Linked DNA regions of Mesorhizobium shangrilense. The protein of the gene in region 1 interacts with the protein of each later gene in a pairwise test. Links are inferred from orthologs where the notes say so. Each region holds a gene or a part of one and is shown in the gene's direction. Other genes may lie near its edges.

Region 1 (8,773 bases):
AATGGCCGCCGCCGGGTTGGCGGCAGTGCTGGGCGGCTCGCCCGAGCAGGTCGAGAATGCTGCCGAGATCGCCCTCGAGCATCATCTGGGCATGACTTGCGATCCCGTTGCGGGTCTTGTGCAGGTGCCATGCATCGAGCGCAACGCTCTCGGCGCGGTGAAGGCCGTGACCGCTGCCTCGCTGGCGATCAAGGGGGACGGAACGCATTTCGTGCCGCTCGATGCGGCCATCGAGACGATGCGTCAGACCGGCGTCGACATGAACGAGAAGTACAAGGAAACGAGTCTGGGCGGGCTTGCCGTGAACGTCGTGGAGTGCTGAGCGCCCCCTGTGAATAACCGCCTTCACGGTTGACCCGCCATGCCGGAGGCTTAAACGGTCCTGCAATGGCCCTGAACATCCTAAAACTCTGCGTCGGCTGCGACAGCGTTGAGGATCTCGAAGAATGGATCGCGTTCAAGCTCGATGAGCGGCGGCGCGCCGGCGAGCCTGTGGAGCATTTCCATACGACGCGCATGGTGCCCAGCCGCACCAACGAGGTGACGTCGGGCGGTTCGCTCTACTGGGTCATCAAGGGCAACGTGCAGTGCCGCCAGTTGATCACCGAGATCAGGCCGTTCGTCGACGGCGAGGGAATCGGGCGCTGCAAGCTCATGTTGGATGAAAACGTGGTGCGCACCGATTGGCAGCCGCGCCGCGCTTTCCAGGGATGGCGCTACCTGAAGGCGGAAGATGCCCCGGCCGATCTCGGGAAGGGGCATGCCGGCTTGGTCGCCATGCCTGCCGACCTTCGGCAGGAACTCGCCTCGCTTGGACTGCTGTAAGAACGCGCTGAGGTTGACCGCGTTCGGTCCAGTTCAGCCTTCATGCCACCAGCGGGCTTGCAAGCGCGGGGCGTTCGCCACATCTTGATGGTGATGAGCGACGAAAAATCCCTCACATCCACCGGAAAGGCCGGTGAGCCGTCGCTGCGGCGCTCCGCGCCGAGCGAGATCGAGGCCTTCGTGCGTCAGGTCCAGGCCGCCGCCGCCACCTCCGGCGCGGGCAGGTTGATCCTTGCCCTGGACGCAACCATGAGTCGCCAGCCGACCTGGGACCTTGCCTGCGAGTTGCAAGGGAAGATGTTCGATGCCGTGGGCAAGACCGGCGCGCTGAAGGTCCAGCTGGTCTATTTCCGCGGCTTCGGCGAATGCCGGTCATCAAGGTTCGTCGCCGACACGAACTCGCTGAAGGACCTGATGACCAGGATCGACTGCCGGGCCGGCCATACGCAGATCGGCAAGGTGCTGACGCACGCGCTCAAGGAAGCAAGCGGACAGAAGATCGCCGCTCTGGTCTATATTGGCGACGCGATGGAAGAGAGCATCGACGACCTCGCCGAGAAGGCCGGTCGGCTCGGGTTGCATGGCGTGCCGGCCTTTGTGTTCCAGGAGGGCAGGGACCAACAGGCGGAACGCGCATTCAAGGAGATCGCGCGCCTGACGAAAGGCGCATGGTTCCGATTCGACCGCGACTCGGCGTCGACGCTGGCAAAGCTCCTATCGTCGATCGCCGTCTTCGCCACTGGCGGTCTGAAGGCGCTGCAGGCGCGCAATCGCCCCGAAGATCGCCTGATGATCGAACATCTGAGCGGGTCGAGATGAGCGTTTTTCTTGGACTGCTCGCGGGATTGACCGTGATCGCCGCTCTGTTCGTCGTTTTTGTCAGGACGGACGCGCAATCCCTGGCGAACGGACTGCGGCTGGCCGGGCCGGTGGTGGCCGGCGTCGCCGGCGTCGTGCTCATGTTGCTCGGACGCGCAGGATTGGGCGGGATGCTCATCTCCGGCGCACTGGCATGGTTCGCGTCGGTGCGCCGCGCCACCCGAGCGACGAAGTCGCCCTCCAGGCGCTCGACGGTGCGTACCGCTGCGCTGGAGATGGAGCTTGACCACGACACCGGCGCCCTGGAAGGAATCGTGCTTGCCGGTCGCTACGAAGGCAGCATCCTGACTCGGATGAGCGAGGCCGATCTGCTCGGCATTTACGCCGAGCTGGCGTCGGACGGCGAGAGCCGGCAGCTACTTGAGACGTACCTTGACGGCCGATTTCCCGCTTGGCGCGAAGACCTGAAGGCGGACGCTGGCCACGGGAAGGGAATTCCTCCAGGCTCGGGCGCCATGACTAAGGAGGAGGCTTACAAGGTCCTTGGTCTTGAATCGGGGGCTACCCCGGCGGATGTCCGCAAGGCGCACCGCCGCCTGATGCAGCGCCTGCACCCCGACATCGGCGGATCGCCGTTCCTGGCGGCGCGGATCAACGAAGCCAAGGACGTCCTTCTCTCCGATCACAACTGAAGCTCCTTCGACGAAATACAAGCCCGGAGGCGGAGAGTTCACCCACTCACTGAGTGGCGTAGCAGGCGATCTTCTTCTTCTTGAGCGCGCCGCAGGCGCTCCATGCGGCGGTCTTGGTTTCGAACCCACCGAAACGGGCGCGATAGTAGAGGGTCCCGTCCTTCTCGAAGGTGACGGTGTAGGCCGATGCGGAGGCAACCGCGGCGCCCGCCTTCTGGGCGATGGATTCCAGCGCCTTGCGGGCTTCGCTTTCGCTGGGCGAAGAGGCGACCTGGATCGACCAGCCGCTCCCGCCACGCGTGGATGCCGTGCTGATCGGGTCGACGGCGACCTTCGGCCTGGGGGCGGGGTCCGCGTAGGCCTGCTCGATCGCTTCGACACGCTCCTGCCGCGCCAGCAGCTTCGGCGTCGGCACGTCACCGCCGAAGCGCTCAGCGGCGGGCGCCTCGATCGCGACGCCGGCGGACGCGATCTTGTATTCCTCGATCGCGTCGGCGACGTCATTGGCGTCGCCTTCGGAGACGTCGAACGCGTCAGGACGCTCGTCGGGCGTCGGCGCGTCGCTCTTGGGCAGCATGGCGACAGCCATGTCCTTCAGAGTCTTGGGGTCGGTTTTGGCGATCAGATCGCCCCCGCCGCCGCGACCCGAAGCCTTCGGCAGGTAGGTCTTGATGAGTTCGGCCATACGGTTGTCGCGGCTGCGGCCCGACTCGCCGCCGAGCACCACGGCGACGATCTTGCGGTTGCCGTCGACCACCGAGGAAACGAGGTTGAAGCCGGATGCGCGCGTGTAGCCGGTCTTGATGCCGTCGACGCCTTCGATGCGTCCCAGCAGGCGGTTGTGGTTGGCGATGCGCTGCTTGCCGTACTTGAACGAGCGGGTGGAGAAGTAGTCGTAATACTGCGGGAAGTGCTCGCGCAGCGCGATGCCGAGCGTTGCCATGTCGCGCGCCGTCGTGAACTGGCCGGTGTTGGGGAGGCCGTGTGGATTGCGGAACACCGTGCTCTTCATGCCGAGGCTGCGCGCCTTGGCCGTCATCATCTTCGCGAAGTCGGCCTCTGAACCGCCGAGCAGTTCCGCGAGCGCCGAAGACGCGTCGTTGGCGGAGCGCGTGATCAGCGCATAGATGGCGGTTTCGACGCTGATCGAACCGCCGGCCTTCACGCCGAGCTTCGTGGGCGGCTGCGACGCAGCATGCTGGGAGAACCGGACCTGGCTCGTCGTCTTGATCTTGCCGCGCTGCAGCGCCTCGAACGTCAGGTAGAGCGTCATCATCTTCGTCAGGGACGCGGGGTAGCGTCGCGAATCCGCACTCGACGAGTGCAGGACCTTGCCGGTGTTCGCGTCGACCACGATCGCCGCATACTTCGCCGCGACAGCCTCGGCGGCGAACGACAAGCTGAGAACGATGGCGAGGAGGAGGGCGGCCGGCCGGCCGAAGAAAGCCCACTTGCTGGGCAGCGCAAACGCCTGACGCACTGTTACATCCTTTGATGTTCTTGTCGGTCCCCGGACGGCCAAAGGTGTCCATCCAAGCATCCGGGGACTTTAGCTGCGCCAGCGTTACCAATCCGTTTATGGTAACCGAGACGTTCACAATTTCATTCGACCTTGTCTCGAAACCGCGGTTTCCGGCCTTTTCGCGGGGCGCTTCTTGACAAATTGTGCAGTGCACAATATCTCTAGCGCACCGCAGCATCCCCAGGAATGAAAGGATTTCCAGATGTGGCAGTCGTTTGATGATTTCAGCAAGTATGGCAAAGAGTTCGTGGATACCGGGCTGAAGAGCTACGCTTCGGTGTCGAAGGGCGCCCAGGCGATCGCAGCCGAGGCGACCGACTATTCGAAGAAGAGCTTCGAGGCCGGCAGCCAGGCTTTCGAGAAGCTGGTCTCTGCGAAGTCGCTCGAGAAGGCGATCGAGATCCAGTCGGATTACGCCAAGCAGGCCTATGAGGGCCTCGTCGCCGAAGCCACCAAGCTCGGCGAACTCTATGCCGATCTGGCCAAGGAAGCCTACAAGCCTTACGAGTCCATCATCGCCAAGGCGAAATGATCGCCGACGTCTGACTTCGGTCAGCGTCAGCAACAGGCATCAAAAGCCCGGTCGCGGAAGCGCGGCCGGGCTTTTGCTATGCACGCCCTGCCACACAATTCCGTCAACTCTCCGCATGGTCAGTTCCGCACCGTATTGTCAGCGTGGAAGAAGGGCTTAAAATCGAGACCGAAGCACATACATGTGGAAGTGAGCGAGCTTGCGGAATCAAGGGCAGATGTTGTGAGAATGGGCGGTGCGGCCACGCGAGACATCGTGGCGCGAATGCAGAACGGCGACGAGCGGAGCGGCGGACCCGGTCGCGGCACAGCCGTGATCACGCGCACGAAACCCAAGACCAAGAAGCCTTCGCTCTATCGTGTCCTGATCCTGAACGACGACTACACGCCGATGGAATTTGTGGTCCATGTGCTGGAACGCTTTTTTCAGAAGGATCGGGAAGCCGCGACGCGCATTATGCTCCATGTCCACAATCACGGAGTGGGCGAGTGTGGCGTCTATACGTTCGAGGTCGCAGAGACCAAAGTGACGCAAGTCATGGATTTTGCCCGTCAGCATCAGCATCCGCTGCAATGCGTGATGGAGAAGAAGTGAGGTTATAATGCCGGCTTTCTCCCAAGGCCTGGAAAAGGCGCTGCATCAGGCGTTGACCTTCGCCAACGAACGCCATCACGAGTATGCGACGCTCGAGCACTTGCTGCTCGCGCTGATCGATGACGGCGACGCCGCCGCGGTCATGCGTGCTTGCAATGTCGATCTCGACGAGCTCAAGCAGACAGTAATCACCTACATCGACACCGAGCTCGACAACCTGGTCACGGGCTATGACGAGGACTCGAAGCCCACGGCCGGCTTTCAGCGCGTGATTCAGCGCGCCGTGATCCACGTGCAGTCATCGGGTCGTGAGGAGGTATCCGGCGCCAACGTGCTCGTCGCCATCTTCGCCGAGCGCGAGAGCCATGCTGCCTACTTCCTCCAGGAGCAGCAGATGACCCGCTACGACGCGGTCAACTACATCTCGCACGGCATAGCAAAGCGGCCGGGGGCCAACGAATCGCGTTCGCCGCGTGGCGCCGAGGAGGAGCAGTCCGGCCAGGCGAACGGCGATCAGTCCGAAGACAACGGCAAGAAGAAGCAGCAAGATGCGCTGTCGGCCTATTGCGTCAACCTGAACAACAAGGCCAAGGCCGGTCGGATCGACCCGCTGATCGGGCGGGCGTCCGAAATCAATCGCACGATCCAGGTGCTGTGCCGCCGCTCCAAGAACAACCCGCTCTATGTCGGCGATCCCGGCGTCGGCAAGACGGCGATCGCCGAGGGACTGGCCAAGCGCATCGTCGAGGGCGACGTCCCCGGCGTGCTCACCAACGCCACCATCTTCGCGCTCGACATGGGCACGCTGCTTGCCGGCACGCGCTATCGCGGCGACTTCGAGGAGCGGCTGAAGCAGGTCGTCAAGGAGCTCGAGGACTACCCCGGCGCCATCCTCTTCATCGACGAGATCCACACAGTGATCGGGGCGGGTGCGACGTCCGGCGGCGCCATGGACGCGTCCAACCTGCTCAAGCCGGCGCTGTCGTCCGGCACGATCCGCTGCATCGGCTCGACCACCTACAAGGAGTTCCGCCAGTTCTTCGAGAAGGACCGGGCCCTCGTCCGTCGCTTCCAGAAGATCGACGTGAACGAGCCGACGGTCGATGATGCCATCGAGATCATGAAGGGCCTGAAGCCCTACTACGAAGACTTCCACAAAGTGAAGTTCACCAACGACGCGATCAAGGCGGCTGTCGAGCTTTCGGCCCGCTACATCAACGATCGCAAGCTGCCGGACAAGGCGATCGACGTGATCGACGAGACGGGCGCGTCGCAGATGCTGCTGCCGGAGGCCAAGCGCAAGAAGACGATCTCGGTGAAGGAAATCGAGGCGACCATCGCCACGATGGCGCGCATCCCGCCCAAGACCGTCTCTGCCGACGACGAGAAGGTACTCGCCAATCTCGAGGCCGAGCTGAAGCGCGTCGTTTACGGCCAGGACATGGCGATCGAGGCGCTTTCGGCGTCGATCAAGCTGGCGCGTGCCGGCCTGCGCGAACCGGAAAAGCCGATCGGCTCCTACCTGTTCTCCGGTCCGACGGGCGTCGGCAAGACCGAGGTGGCGAAGCAGCTTGCTGCCTCGCTCGGGGTCGAGCTTCTGCGCTTCGACATGTCGGAATACATGGAGCGCCACACGGTGAGCAGGCTCATCGGCGCGCCTCCCGGCTATGTCGGCTTCGACCAGGGCGGCCTTCTGACCGACGGCGTCGACCAGCATCCGCATTGCGTGTTGCTGCTCGACGAGATCGAGAAGGCGCATCCGGACCTGTTCAACATCCTGTTGCAGGTGATGGACCATGGCAAGCTGACCGATCACAACGGCAAGCAGATCGACTTCCGCAACGTCATCCTCATCATGACGACCAATGCGGGTGCAGCCGACATGGCCAGGGCGGCGATCGGGTTCGGCTCATCGAAGCGCGAAGGCGACGACATGGAAGCGATCAACCGGATGTTCACGCCGGAGTTCCGCAACCGTCTCGACGCGATCATCCCCTTCGGCTCGCTGCCCGTGCCGGTCATCCACCAGGTGGTGCAGAAGTTCGTCATTCAGCTCGAGGCGCAGTTGTCCGAGCGTGGCGTCACCTTCGACCTCGCGCCGGAGGCTGTCGCCTGGCTGGCGGACAAGGGCTACGACGAGCGCATGGGCGCGCGGCCTCTTGGCCGCGTGATCCAGGAGCACATCAAGAAGCCGCTGGCGGACGAAGTGCTGTTCGGCAAGCTCAGGAAGGGCGGCACGGTCCGGGTCACCGTGGACGGCGACAAGCTGAAGCTCGACACCGTCGCCGACGAGGTGCCGGTCAAGCCGAAGAAGGAGGAGCCGGAAAAACCGCTTCCCCGCAAGTCCAAGGCGAAGAAGGCGGCGGCGCCGAAGAAGGCGGCCGCACCCAAGCCGAAGCCTGCGGCCGGGAAGGGCCCCAAGCGTAGTCTGGTGCCGCAGCTGCCACGAAAGTAGCCTCCAGCTGATCTGAAACAGGCCGTCCTCTCGGGCGGCCTTTTTCATTTGCCGGGAATCCGGGCTGCGAAAGCGCCAGTGGTTGATCGCGAACCGGCGACAAGCGGTGGCATGCGGCGCTCCACAGGCGTCGACTGGATGATCGACGTATTTGTCATCGCATAGGGAATGATCTGGTCGATCACCCGTTCGAGATCCTGCATGTCCCGCACAAACGCGCGGGCCATGAAGCAGTCGTCTCCGGTGATACGGTCGCATTCGACCACTTCTGGCAACTTTCTCAAGATATCCGCGACGCGCTGCAGTTCGCCGGGCAGCGGTCGCACGCGGAGCCATGCCGCCACCGGAAGCCCCAGCGCTCTTGCGTTGATCCGGACGGCATAGCCTTCGATCACGCCGTTCTCCTCCAGGCGCTTGAGCCGTTCGGAGACGCTCGGCGCGGAGAGGCCGACAGCGCGCGCCAGATCGGCGACGCTTGTGCGGGCGTTCTGCGACAGGGCCTGGAGAATCCGAGCGTCCACGGCGTCGACGTTGCCATCTTCATATCGAAGGCGTTTCATTCGAAATCTCTCATTTTTGTCGGCCAATAGGCAACTGGTGACGACGATCGCTTATCGATAATACGCTTCGTGACTTGCATTGTGCTGGTGGGAGAGCGCAATGCAAGTCTTTACGGAAATGGCCGAAAGAGTTCCGCCCCAAGCTTGGTTCGGGGTCAGTGCTGTTTTTCACTATCTCGGCCCCGCCTTCGCAGTCCTGCTCTTTCCTGCCGTCGGGGTCCTGGGAGTGGCCTGGTTGCGCATCGCTTCGGCGGCGCTCATCTTCGCGCCCGTCACGCGACCTGTTAAAACGTTTCGCAGCGCCGACGGGCGAAGCCGAGTCCTGCTGATGGCGCTTGGCGCCTGCCTCGCCCTGATGAACGTGTCGTTCTACGTGGCGCTGGCGCGCCTGCCCGTGAGCCTCGTCGCGGCAATGGAGTTCGTCGCGACAATTTGTGTCGCACTCGTCGGACTTCGATCTTTGCGCAATCTGGCGGCTCTTGCGCTCGCAGCTTTCGGTGTCTTCGTGCTCATCAACCTCAGCCTGGCTTCGGACCCGGTCGGCCTGGCCTTCGCCGCCGCCAACGCGACACTCTTCGGGATGTACATCGTGCTCGGCCACCGGGCAGCAGAGGCGGGGGCTGGAACGGGCGTCGAGCGGCTGGGGAGCGCCATGCTGATAGCACTCATCGTCGTGTTCCCGATCGGGGTGAGCGAGGCGATCGAGGCCATGTCCTCGCCGACCCTTCTCCTGGCCGGAATAGGCGTGGGAGTTTGTTCTTCGGTCATCCCATA
Region 2 (8,833 bases), 1.2 Mb from region 1 along the record:
GACCGCGATGACGCCGATCACGCCAACCCCCGTCACGGTGATCGGAAAGCCTCCGCCGGCCAGCACATAGTCGGCCGAATCGAGCCCCTCGCTCGGCGGGAAAGTGCGATCAGGACGAGCCTTCTCAAGCGCGACCCGGTAGCTGCTCTTGCCGAGAAGCCTCACGACGTTGCGCTTGCGGCGCGTCCAGTTGGCGTTGGTGGAGGTCGAACCGGGCAAGGCGGCATAGAAAAGCGGCCGATCCCAAAACTGGATGTCGATGACGATCGGAAGCCCGTCGGCCAGTGCCCGCTCGCGAATCGCACTGCCGATGGCGAAGCCGGTTGCCTCATCGAATGCCGGAAAGACCAGCGCCTTCTCCTGGGCAATGATCCTGGCGATGTCTTCTGGCGCGCTCATGCAGCCTCCCAATCAAGCGATGCGCGGCAAACTACCGATTCCGCCGAAGAACGCGAGCGGAGAAGAAAAAGACTCACAAGGAGAGATCGCTCTTTGCCGGCCGGCCAGCGACGTAGACCTCCGCCACGGCGCGGTCGTCGCCCAGCGTCTGCAGCAGGAACAGTTCTTCCGCCAGCGTTTCCACCGTCTCCATGCGCAGCCGCATAACCGGGGTGGCGCGCGCATCGAGCACGGTGATGTCGGCGTCGGTGCCGATCTCAAGCGTGCCGATGTGGTCAGCGAGCGACAGCGCCTCCGCGTTGCCGCGGGTGATCTGCCAGAACGATTGGAAGGGGTTCAGCTTCTCGCCGTTGAGCGCGATGACCTTGTAGCCCTCGTCCATCGTGCGCAGCATCGAATAGTTGGTCCCCCCGCCAACATCCGTCGCGGAGGCAATACGCACCGGGTTTTCGCGGCCACGGTAGCGCTGGTAGTCGAACAGGCCAGAGCCCAGGAACAGGTTGGAGGTCGGGCAGAACACCGCCACCGACCCCGACTGCGACAGTGAGTCCGCCTCACGCTCCGACAGGTGGATGCAGTGTCCGAACAGCGCCCGCGGCCCGACCAGGCCGTAACGTTCGTAGACGTCGGTGTAGTCCTTCGACCAAGGATAGAGCTCCTGCGTGAACGCGATCTCGGCGTCGTTCTCCGACAGGTGCGTCTGCATGTGAAGATCGGGGTGCTCGCGGCAGAGCGCCCCCGCCATCTCCATCTGCTCGGGCGTCGAGGTGATCGCGAAGCGCGGCGTGATGGCATAGTGCTGCCGGCCCTTGCCGTGCCATTCGGCGATCAAGGCCTTGGTGTCGTCATAGGACGACTGCGGGGTATCGAGCACGCCCTCCGGCGCGTTGCGGTCCATCATCACCTTGCCGGCGACGGTCAGCATGTTGCGGTCGTGCGCCTCGGCAAAAAACGCCTCCGCGGATTGCCGATGGACCGAGCAATAGGCAGCGACCGACGTCGTGCCATGACGCACGAGTTCATCCAGGAAGAGACGCGCGATGCGGCGCGCGTGCTGCGCATCGACGAATTTTGATTCCGCCGGGAAGGTGTACCTGTTCAGCCATTCGAGCAGTTCCGCGCCGTACGAGGCGATCACCTGCATCTGCGGGTAGTGCGCATGGCAGTCGACGAATCCCGGCACGATGAGGTTTGGCCGGTGGTCGACCACTCGTGCTCCATCCCCGGTCATTGCCCTGACATCCGCAAAACTGCCGCAGGCGACGATGGCGCCATCGCGGATCAAGACGCCGCCGTCCTCCTCGTAGGCATAGGCGGAGGCGTCGTCGATCGTTTCCGGCCAGCGCCGGAAGGAGAGCGTGCGCCCGCGTAGGAGAAGGGTGGTCATGTGTTCAGCCTCGCCATCGTGGCCACAACGCGCTCCGCCATCACCGCGCGCCCTCGAACCAGGCGACCAGCAGCTTGCGCTCCTCCGGCGTGATCTGCGTCACGTTGCCGGGCGGCATGGCGTGGCTCCGGCCGGCCTGCAGGTAGATCTCGCGCGCATGCTCGCCGATTTGGGCGTCGCTCTCCAGCACCACGCCTTTCGGCGCAATGTGGATTCCCTCATAGGCCGGCTCCGCTGCATGGCACATGGCGCAGCGGCCGAGCACGGTGTCCCGCACGGCGGGAAAGTGCTCCGACGCGGCGAACTTCTGCGCCTGCGAGGAAGCCGCTGCCTGCGGCTCGCCGGTCAGCACCTTCGGCACCGTCGACAGCCACATGATGATGACGAACAGGATCGCCGCGACCAGCCAGGTCCAGGTCGGATTCCCCTTCCGTGCGTGGTTGGTGTTGAAATAGTGGCGGATCAGCACGCCGATCAGGAACACCAGCGCGGCGATGACCCAGTTGAACTCGGTGCCGAAGGCCAGCGGATAGTGGTTCGACAGCATCAGGAACAGCACTGGCAGCGTCAGGTAGTTGTTGTGCGTCGAGCGCGTCTTGGCGATCTTGCCGTATTTCGGGTCGGGCTTGCAGCCGGCGATGAGGTCGGCGACGACGATCTTCTGATTGGGGATGATGACCAGGAAGACATTGGCCGACATGATGGTCGCGGTGACCGCGCCAAGATGCAGGAAGGCCGCGCGACCGCTGAAGATCTGGGTAAAGCCCCAGGCGAGAAATACCAGGATCGCGTAGAGCACCAGCATGAGCAGCGTGTCGCTCTTGCCGAGCGGCGACTTGCAGAGAGCGTCGTAGAGGAGCCAGCCGAGCACCAGCGAAGCGATGGAGAGGCCGATCGCCGCCATCGGCGAGATATCGAGGACGTTGCGGTCGATCAGGAAAAGGTCGGCGCCGGCGTAATAGACGATGGCGAGCATAGCGAAGCCCGACATCCAGGTGGCGTAGCTCTCCCATTTGAACCAGGTCAGGTGCTCGGGCATCTCGGCCGGCGCCACGAGATACTTCTGGATGTGGTAGAAGCCGCCGCCGTGGACCTGCCACTCCTCGCCATGCGCTCCGGCGGGCAGTCCGGGCCGCTGCCGCAGGCCGAGGTCGAGCGCGACGAAATAGAAGGACGAGCCGATCCAGGCGATGCCGGTTATGACGTGCAGCCAGCGAGCGGCAAAGCTCAGCCACTCCCAAATGATCGCAAAATCGTTCATCGCCCGCTCCGTTGATCGGACGACATTACGGCGCTCGCGGCAAACCGAAAGGGGTGTAGTGACCGATCACTTTCAAAAAATTATGGAAAATACTAGCCTGCTCCGCTCAGGGCACGGAATGAAGCGTCGAGATGGCCTATCTGGATAACATCGCAGTGTTCGTGCGCGTCGTCGAACTCGGCAATCTCTCTGCCGCGGGGCGCGACATGCGCCTCTCGCCGGCGGTGGCGTCCAACCGGATCAAGGAGCTGGAAAAGCACCTGAACGTGCGGCTGTTCAACCGGACGACCCGCCAGTTGATGCCGACCGAGCACGGCAGCGTCTTTTACGAAGGCGCGAAGAAAGTGCTGGACGCGATCGTCGAGGCCGAGGCGGCCGTGATTGCGCTGTCAGGCAGCCCGCGCGGCACCATCCGCGTCACCGCGCCGCTCGGGCTCGGCCGCCGCTTCATCGCCTCGGGCATTCCGGATTTCCACGACACCTACCCTGACATCGAGGTGCGTCTCAGGCTGTCGGATCACAACATCGACATCCTCAAGGAAGGTCTCGACCTTGCCTTCAAGCTCGGCGTCATCGAGGATTCGAGCCTGAGGATGCGCGGCATCATGGACTGCGAGAGGGTGCTGGTGGCCGCGCCCGGATATCTGGAGCAGCGCGGCGAACCGACCGATCCGCGTCAACTGGTCGATCGCAAGCACGATTGCCTGATGCTGCGCTATCCCGGCCTGCGCGAGCATTTCTGGGTGCTGCAGACGCCGGAGGGGCCGCAGAAGTTCGAGGTGCACGGACCCTACGATTCCGACGACGGCGACGTGCTCACGGGCTGGGCGCTGTCGGGGCGCGGCATCATCAACAAGCCCCGCTTCGAGATCGAACCCTTCATTCGGGAGGGGCGTCTGAAGGTGATCATGACGCAAACGCCGCCCGTTCCCGTACAGCTCGCCGCCGTTTACCCGCACAAGAAGCTGCAGGACCCCAAGGTGCGCCTGCTGCTGGATTTCATGGCCGACCGCTGCCAGCGGATGATCAAGGACATTCTCGCGGCAAAATGACCGCCTTGGAACGGTCGCCGGCAAGCTGCATTGTGGTCTCCGGGAGGGAGCGTAGGGATCATTTCAGGAGCTGAACATGAAGACGCACATTACGCGCAACGATCTCCAGTCCAACACCAGGAAAACCTCCATCGAACTCCTCAACGCCCGGCTCGCCGAGGCGATCGACCTGGCGCTGATCACCAAGCAGGCGCACTGGAACGTCAAGGGTCCGCAGTTCATCGCCATCCATGAGATGCTGGACGGCTTCCGCAAGGAACTCGATATTCACGTCGACACCATCGCCGAACGCGCGGTCCAGCTCGGCGGCACGGCGCTGGGCACGACGCAGGTGGTGGCAGAGACGAGCAGGCTACCCGCCTATCCGACGGACATCTTCACCACCAGGGACCACCTCGCGGCTCTCATCGACCGCTATGCCGAAACGGCAAAGGCCGCGCGGGCGGCCATCGACGAGGCGGACGAGGCCGGCGACGCCGACACCGCAGACATCCTCACCGGCTACTCCCGCGCGCTCGACAAGTCGCTCTGGTTCCTGGAGGCGCATACTCAGGAGAGGGAGTGAGGCGGCAGGTCACCGCTTCTGTTCCCTGCCTCACCTCGCGAACCGCCCATCCAATGGTCGCCGCATCCGCCCGTTGCTCTATCCTGATCGGCGGTTGGCTCAGATCACGCTGATGATCGTTCTCACAGGAGCGGCACGGGCAGCGCCGTGTTGACGGCGGTTTTCACGATCGCGATCACGCTGTTGAAGAACCTCTGGGCCTGAAACAGCGTGATCTGGCAGGTGTGGGCAATGCCCATGGCCAACAGTAGCTGTGCGTCCTTCAAGTACATCCTCGCGTCAGATTTCGTGATTTCGCCCTTGTGGACGCCCGTGGCGATATCGGCCAGCGCGGAGGCATAGCCGTTCACGTATAGCGGCGCGGCCTTTTTCACCTTCTCCCAGATCGTTCCACCTGTCTTGGCCCCTTCGGCCAAGATTGCAGCGGCGATTGCGTTCACGTCGATTTTCATTGCCCCGCCTCCTTATGCCTCAGGTTTGTTTTCTAGGAGCGTTTGAATTGTTCCCATGATTGCGGTTTGCAGCGTTCCGCCTCGATACTTGATCTCGGAGCCATTCAACACGCCGTCATTCTTCTGCGCGTAGTTGAGGGCATCGACATAGAAGCGCGTCGAGTAAAGTTGCGATTCCCGGCAGTCGAGACGTTCGTAGTCTTCGGGCAATACCGTCGTAATGTAGGGCAACTCGGTGAAGGTCTTGAGACCTGCGCTTGACGCGCATGGTTTGCTGCCTCTCAGCGGCTTCGCTCGCAGGATCAAACGATCCAGTACGTTGTAGGTGGCCGCATAGTAGGCCACCGTCTCTTGCGACCCGTACCGCCTCTCCGGTCCCCCGGCGCTTGCTGCCGCGAGGAACGTCGCCGTGTCCTCGGAGAGCTTGTTCAGGGACTGATCGAAGGTCGGGTCGTAGGGAGCCACGAAGCTCACGCAGCCCGACGCCAGTAGAAGCGCAGCAAGAAACAGACTGCGGCAGAACATGAACGCCCCCAAACACGACGACTGATGCGCTCAATGGGTGCACATGATCGCACACTACCCTTATGGTTGCAATCTCACGCATTGCAACTTAGACGTGCGCGCTAGGGCATCCAGCGTCGTCGCGATCCTTAGGATCCTGAGGAGCTCTATGGGGCGATTCGGTGACGGAGCTGACGACGCGGCTGTTCAAGTCGACTGTGCGGCCGACCGAGCCAGCGCCGTCACGACTTCCGCCGCCGCCAGCGCCGCGATGACGGCCGGGCGCTTGTCGTTTACGGCGTCGCCACCGATCGGGGAGACCAGCCGGGCAAAGGCCGCCTCCGCGCCGCCTGCGGTCTTAAAATACCAGCTCCTGAAGGTGGCCTTCTTGGTCTTCGAGCCGATCATGCCGACGTAGGCGACATCGGTTCGCTTCAGGGCTTCCGCGACGATCAGGAAGTCCAGGGCATGGTCGTGGGTGAGCACGATGAAGGCGGAGCCGGGAGGCGCTTCGCGAACGGCCTCTTCGGGCATCGGAAGCAGACGCGTCGCGACATCCGCCGGCATCCCGTCCAGCGCATCCGCGCGCGTCTCGACGATGACTGCACGCACCGGAAGCAGGGAAAGCGCCGAGGCCAGCGCATGGCCGACATGCCCGCCGCCGAAGACGTACACGTGCGGGCGGGCGCTGTCCGTGGTTTCGGCGGTGGCGATGAGTTCGGCGCGAGTCGCGCTGTCGACCGGCAGGATGGACAGTTCGACACGGCCGCCGCAGCATTGCCCGATCTCGGGACCGAGGGGGATGGAGAGCGCCAGCGTCCCCCTCCCCCTTGAGGGGAGGGTGGCGGTCAAGCCGCCGGGTGGGGTGCTTGCGGCAGCGCTCGGCGTCCGATCCGCGGCGTCTTCTGAGGCTACCCCCTCTGCCCGCTTCACGGGCATCTCCCCCTCAAGGGGGGAGAGAACCCCGGCAAGCATCTGCCGCGCCGTGTCGATCGCCATGAACTCGAGCTGGCCGCCGCCGATCGTGCCGAAGATCGCGTCTTGGGACACCAGCATCCAGGCGCCCTTTTCGCGCGGGGTCGAGCCCTTTGCCGCCGCGACCTCGACCAGCGCTGCCGACGGCGAAGCGTCGAGGAAGGCGCGAAGGCCGGGCGCGGTCTCACTCACGGCAGCGCCTTCGCCTCCCGCTTGAGCCGCTCGACCGCCATCAGCACGCGTTCGGGCGTCGCCGGGGCATCGAGGCGCGGGCAGATGCGATGGTCGGCGACGCTCGCCACCGCGTCCGAAAGCGCGTGCAGCACCGACATGCCGAGCATGAAGGGCGGTTCGCCGACCGCCTTGGAGCGGTGCACGCTCGCCTCCCGGTTCACCGACCAGTCGGCGAGGCGCACATTGAAGATTTTCGGCCGGTCGGACGCCAGCGGGATCTTGTAGGTGGATGGCGCATGGGTGCGCAGCCGGCCCTTGTCGTCCCACCACAACTCTTCCGTGGTCAGCCATCCCGCGCCCTGGACGAAGGCGCCTTCAACCTGCCCCAGATCGATGGCCGGATTCAGCGAGCGCCCGGTCTCGTGCAGGATGTCGGCGCGCTCGATCATGTACTCGCCGGTCAGCGTGTCGATCGACACTTCCGCGCAGGCTGCGCCATAGGCGAAATAATAGAACGGGTGCCCCTCGCCCTTGTCACGGTTCCAGTGGATTTTAGGGGTCTTGTAGAACCCCGCCGCCGACAGCTGCACGCGCGCGAAATAGGCCTGCTTGATGAGGTCCGCGAAGGCGATCTCCTGGTTCCCGATCCGCACGCGGTTCGGCAGGAACACGACCTGGTCGTGCGGCACGCTGTACTTGTCGGCTGCAAAATCGATCAGCCGCTGCTTGATCTGGTGTGCTCCGTTCTGCGCTGCCATGCCATTGAGATCGGAGCCCGACGAAGCAGCAGTGGCCGACGTGTTGGGGACCTTGCCCGTCGTGGTGGCCGTGATCTTCACGCGGTCGAGATCGATCTGGAACTCTTCCGCGACCACCTGCGCAACCTTGGTGTTGAGGCCCTGCCCCATCTCCGTGCCGCCATGGTTCAGGTGCACCGAGCCGTCGGTATAGACATGCACCAGCGCACCGGCCTGATTGTAGTGGGTCGCCGTGAAGGAGATGCCGAATTTAACGGGCGTCAGCGCCATGCCGCGCTTGACGATGCGGCTGTTGGCGTTGAAGGCAGCGATCTCGCGTCGGCGGCGCGCATAGTCCGAGCTTTCCTCGAGTTCCGCGACGATGCGGTCGATGACATTGTCCTCGACCCTCTGGTGGTAGGGCGTGACATTGCGGCCACCATCCCTATCCGCCGGCGCGTAGAAATTCCGCTTGCGGATCTCCAGCGCGTCCTTGCCGACGGCAAAGGCAACCTCGTCGATGACGCGCTCGGCGCCCACCATGCCCTGCGGCCCGCCAAAACCACGGAAGGCGGTGTTGGAGACGGTGTTGGTGTAGAACGGCGCCGACTGCGCATGCACCGCCGGATAGTAATAGGTGTTGTCGCAGTGAAAGAGCGCGCGATCGGTCACCGGGCCTGACAGGTCCGAGGAAAAGCCGCAGCGCGCGGCATAGACATAGTCGACGCCCAGAATGTTGCCGTCGTCGTCGAAGCCGACCTCGTAGTCGATGACGAAATCGTGGCGCTTGCCGGTGGCAGTCATGTCGTCGTCGCGGTCCGGCCGGATTTTTACCGCGCGCTTCAGCTTCTTCGCGGCGATCGCGGCAAGAGCGGCAAACTGGTTGCCCTGCGTTTCCTTTCCGCCGAAGCCGCCGCCCATGCGGCGGATCTCGACCGTCACCGCATGGCTAGGCACGCCCAGCGCATGACCGACCATGTGCTGCACCTCGCTCGGGTGCTGCGTCGAGCAGTAGACCGTGACGTCCTGGTCCTCGCCGGGAATGGCCATCGCGATGTGGCCTTCGAGATAAAAATGCTCCTGGCCGCCGACGCGCATCTTGCCCTTCAGCCGGCGCGGCGCATCGGCAATCGCCTTTGCCGCGTCGCCCCTCTTCAAGGTGAGCGGCGGTGTGACGAGCTTGTCCTTCTTGGGATCGAGTTCGCCGACGTCGATGACGAATGGCAATTCCTCGTACTCGATCCTGGCCAGACGCGTAGCGCGACGCGCTTCTTCGCGAGTTTCGGCGATCACGCAGAAGATCGGCTGGCCGAAGAACTGAACGGTG

The links.
Region 2: the proteins of clpS (region 1) and dps interact in binary tests that used the Escherichia coli proteins (3 or more experiments, as listed by UniProt). The link is inferred for Mesorhizobium shangrilense from one-to-one orthologs.

Annotation. Positions count from the first base shown.
Region 1 is NZ_JAQGPN010000001.1:3,326,719-3,335,491, reverse strand. What follows is about bases 3,392-6,301. They hold clpS (ATP-dependent Clp protease adapter ClpS), read left to right. Parts: upstream 3,392-4,618; coding sequence 4,619-4,984; downstream 4,985-6,301. Other genes in these bases: clpA (ATP-dependent Clp protease ATP-binding subunit ClpA), read left to right, coding at 4,992-6,301; PD284_RS16040 (phasin family protein), read left to right, coding at 4,061-4,390; PD284_RS16045 (D-alanyl-D-alanine carboxypeptidase), read right to left, coding at 3,392-3,816. Also shown: PD284_RS16065 (L-serine ammonia-lyase), read left to right, coding at 1-322; PD284_RS16060 (DUF1489 family protein), read left to right, coding at 388-825; PD284_RS16055 (vWA domain-containing protein), read left to right, coding at 919-1,644; PD284_RS16050 (DnaJ domain-containing protein), read left to right, coding at 1,641-2,336; more of PD284_RS16045, read right to left, coding at 2,383-3,391; more of clpA, read left to right, coding at 6,302-7,439; PD284_RS16025 (Lrp/AsnC family transcriptional regulator), read right to left, coding at 7,484-7,999; PD284_RS16020 (EamA family transporter), read left to right, coding at 8,100-8,773. UniProt on the Escherichia coli protein: Involved in the modulation of the specificity of the ClpAP-mediated ATP-dependent protein degradation.
Region 2 is NZ_JAQGPN010000001.1:4,480,121-4,488,953, forward strand. Bases 2,950-5,919 are described here. They hold dps (DNA starvation/stationary phase protection protein Dps), read left to right. Parts: upstream 2,950-4,175; coding sequence 4,176-4,664; downstream 4,665-5,919. Other genes in these bases: PD284_RS21620 (urate hydroxylase PuuD), read right to left, coding at 2,950-3,047; PD284_RS21625 (LysR family transcriptional regulator), read left to right, coding at 3,179-4,099; PD284_RS21635 (hypothetical protein), read right to left, coding at 4,787-5,116; PD284_RS21640 (hypothetical protein), read right to left, coding at 5,129-5,641; xdhC (xanthine dehydrogenase accessory protein XdhC), read right to left, coding at 5,828-5,919. Also shown: PD284_RS21610 (heme-degrading domain-containing protein), read right to left, coding at 1-399; guaD (guanine deaminase), read right to left, coding at 473-1,786; more of PD284_RS21620, read right to left, coding at 1,827-2,949; more of xdhC, read right to left, coding at 5,920-6,787; xdhB (xanthine dehydrogenase molybdopterin binding subunit), read right to left, coding at 6,784-8,833.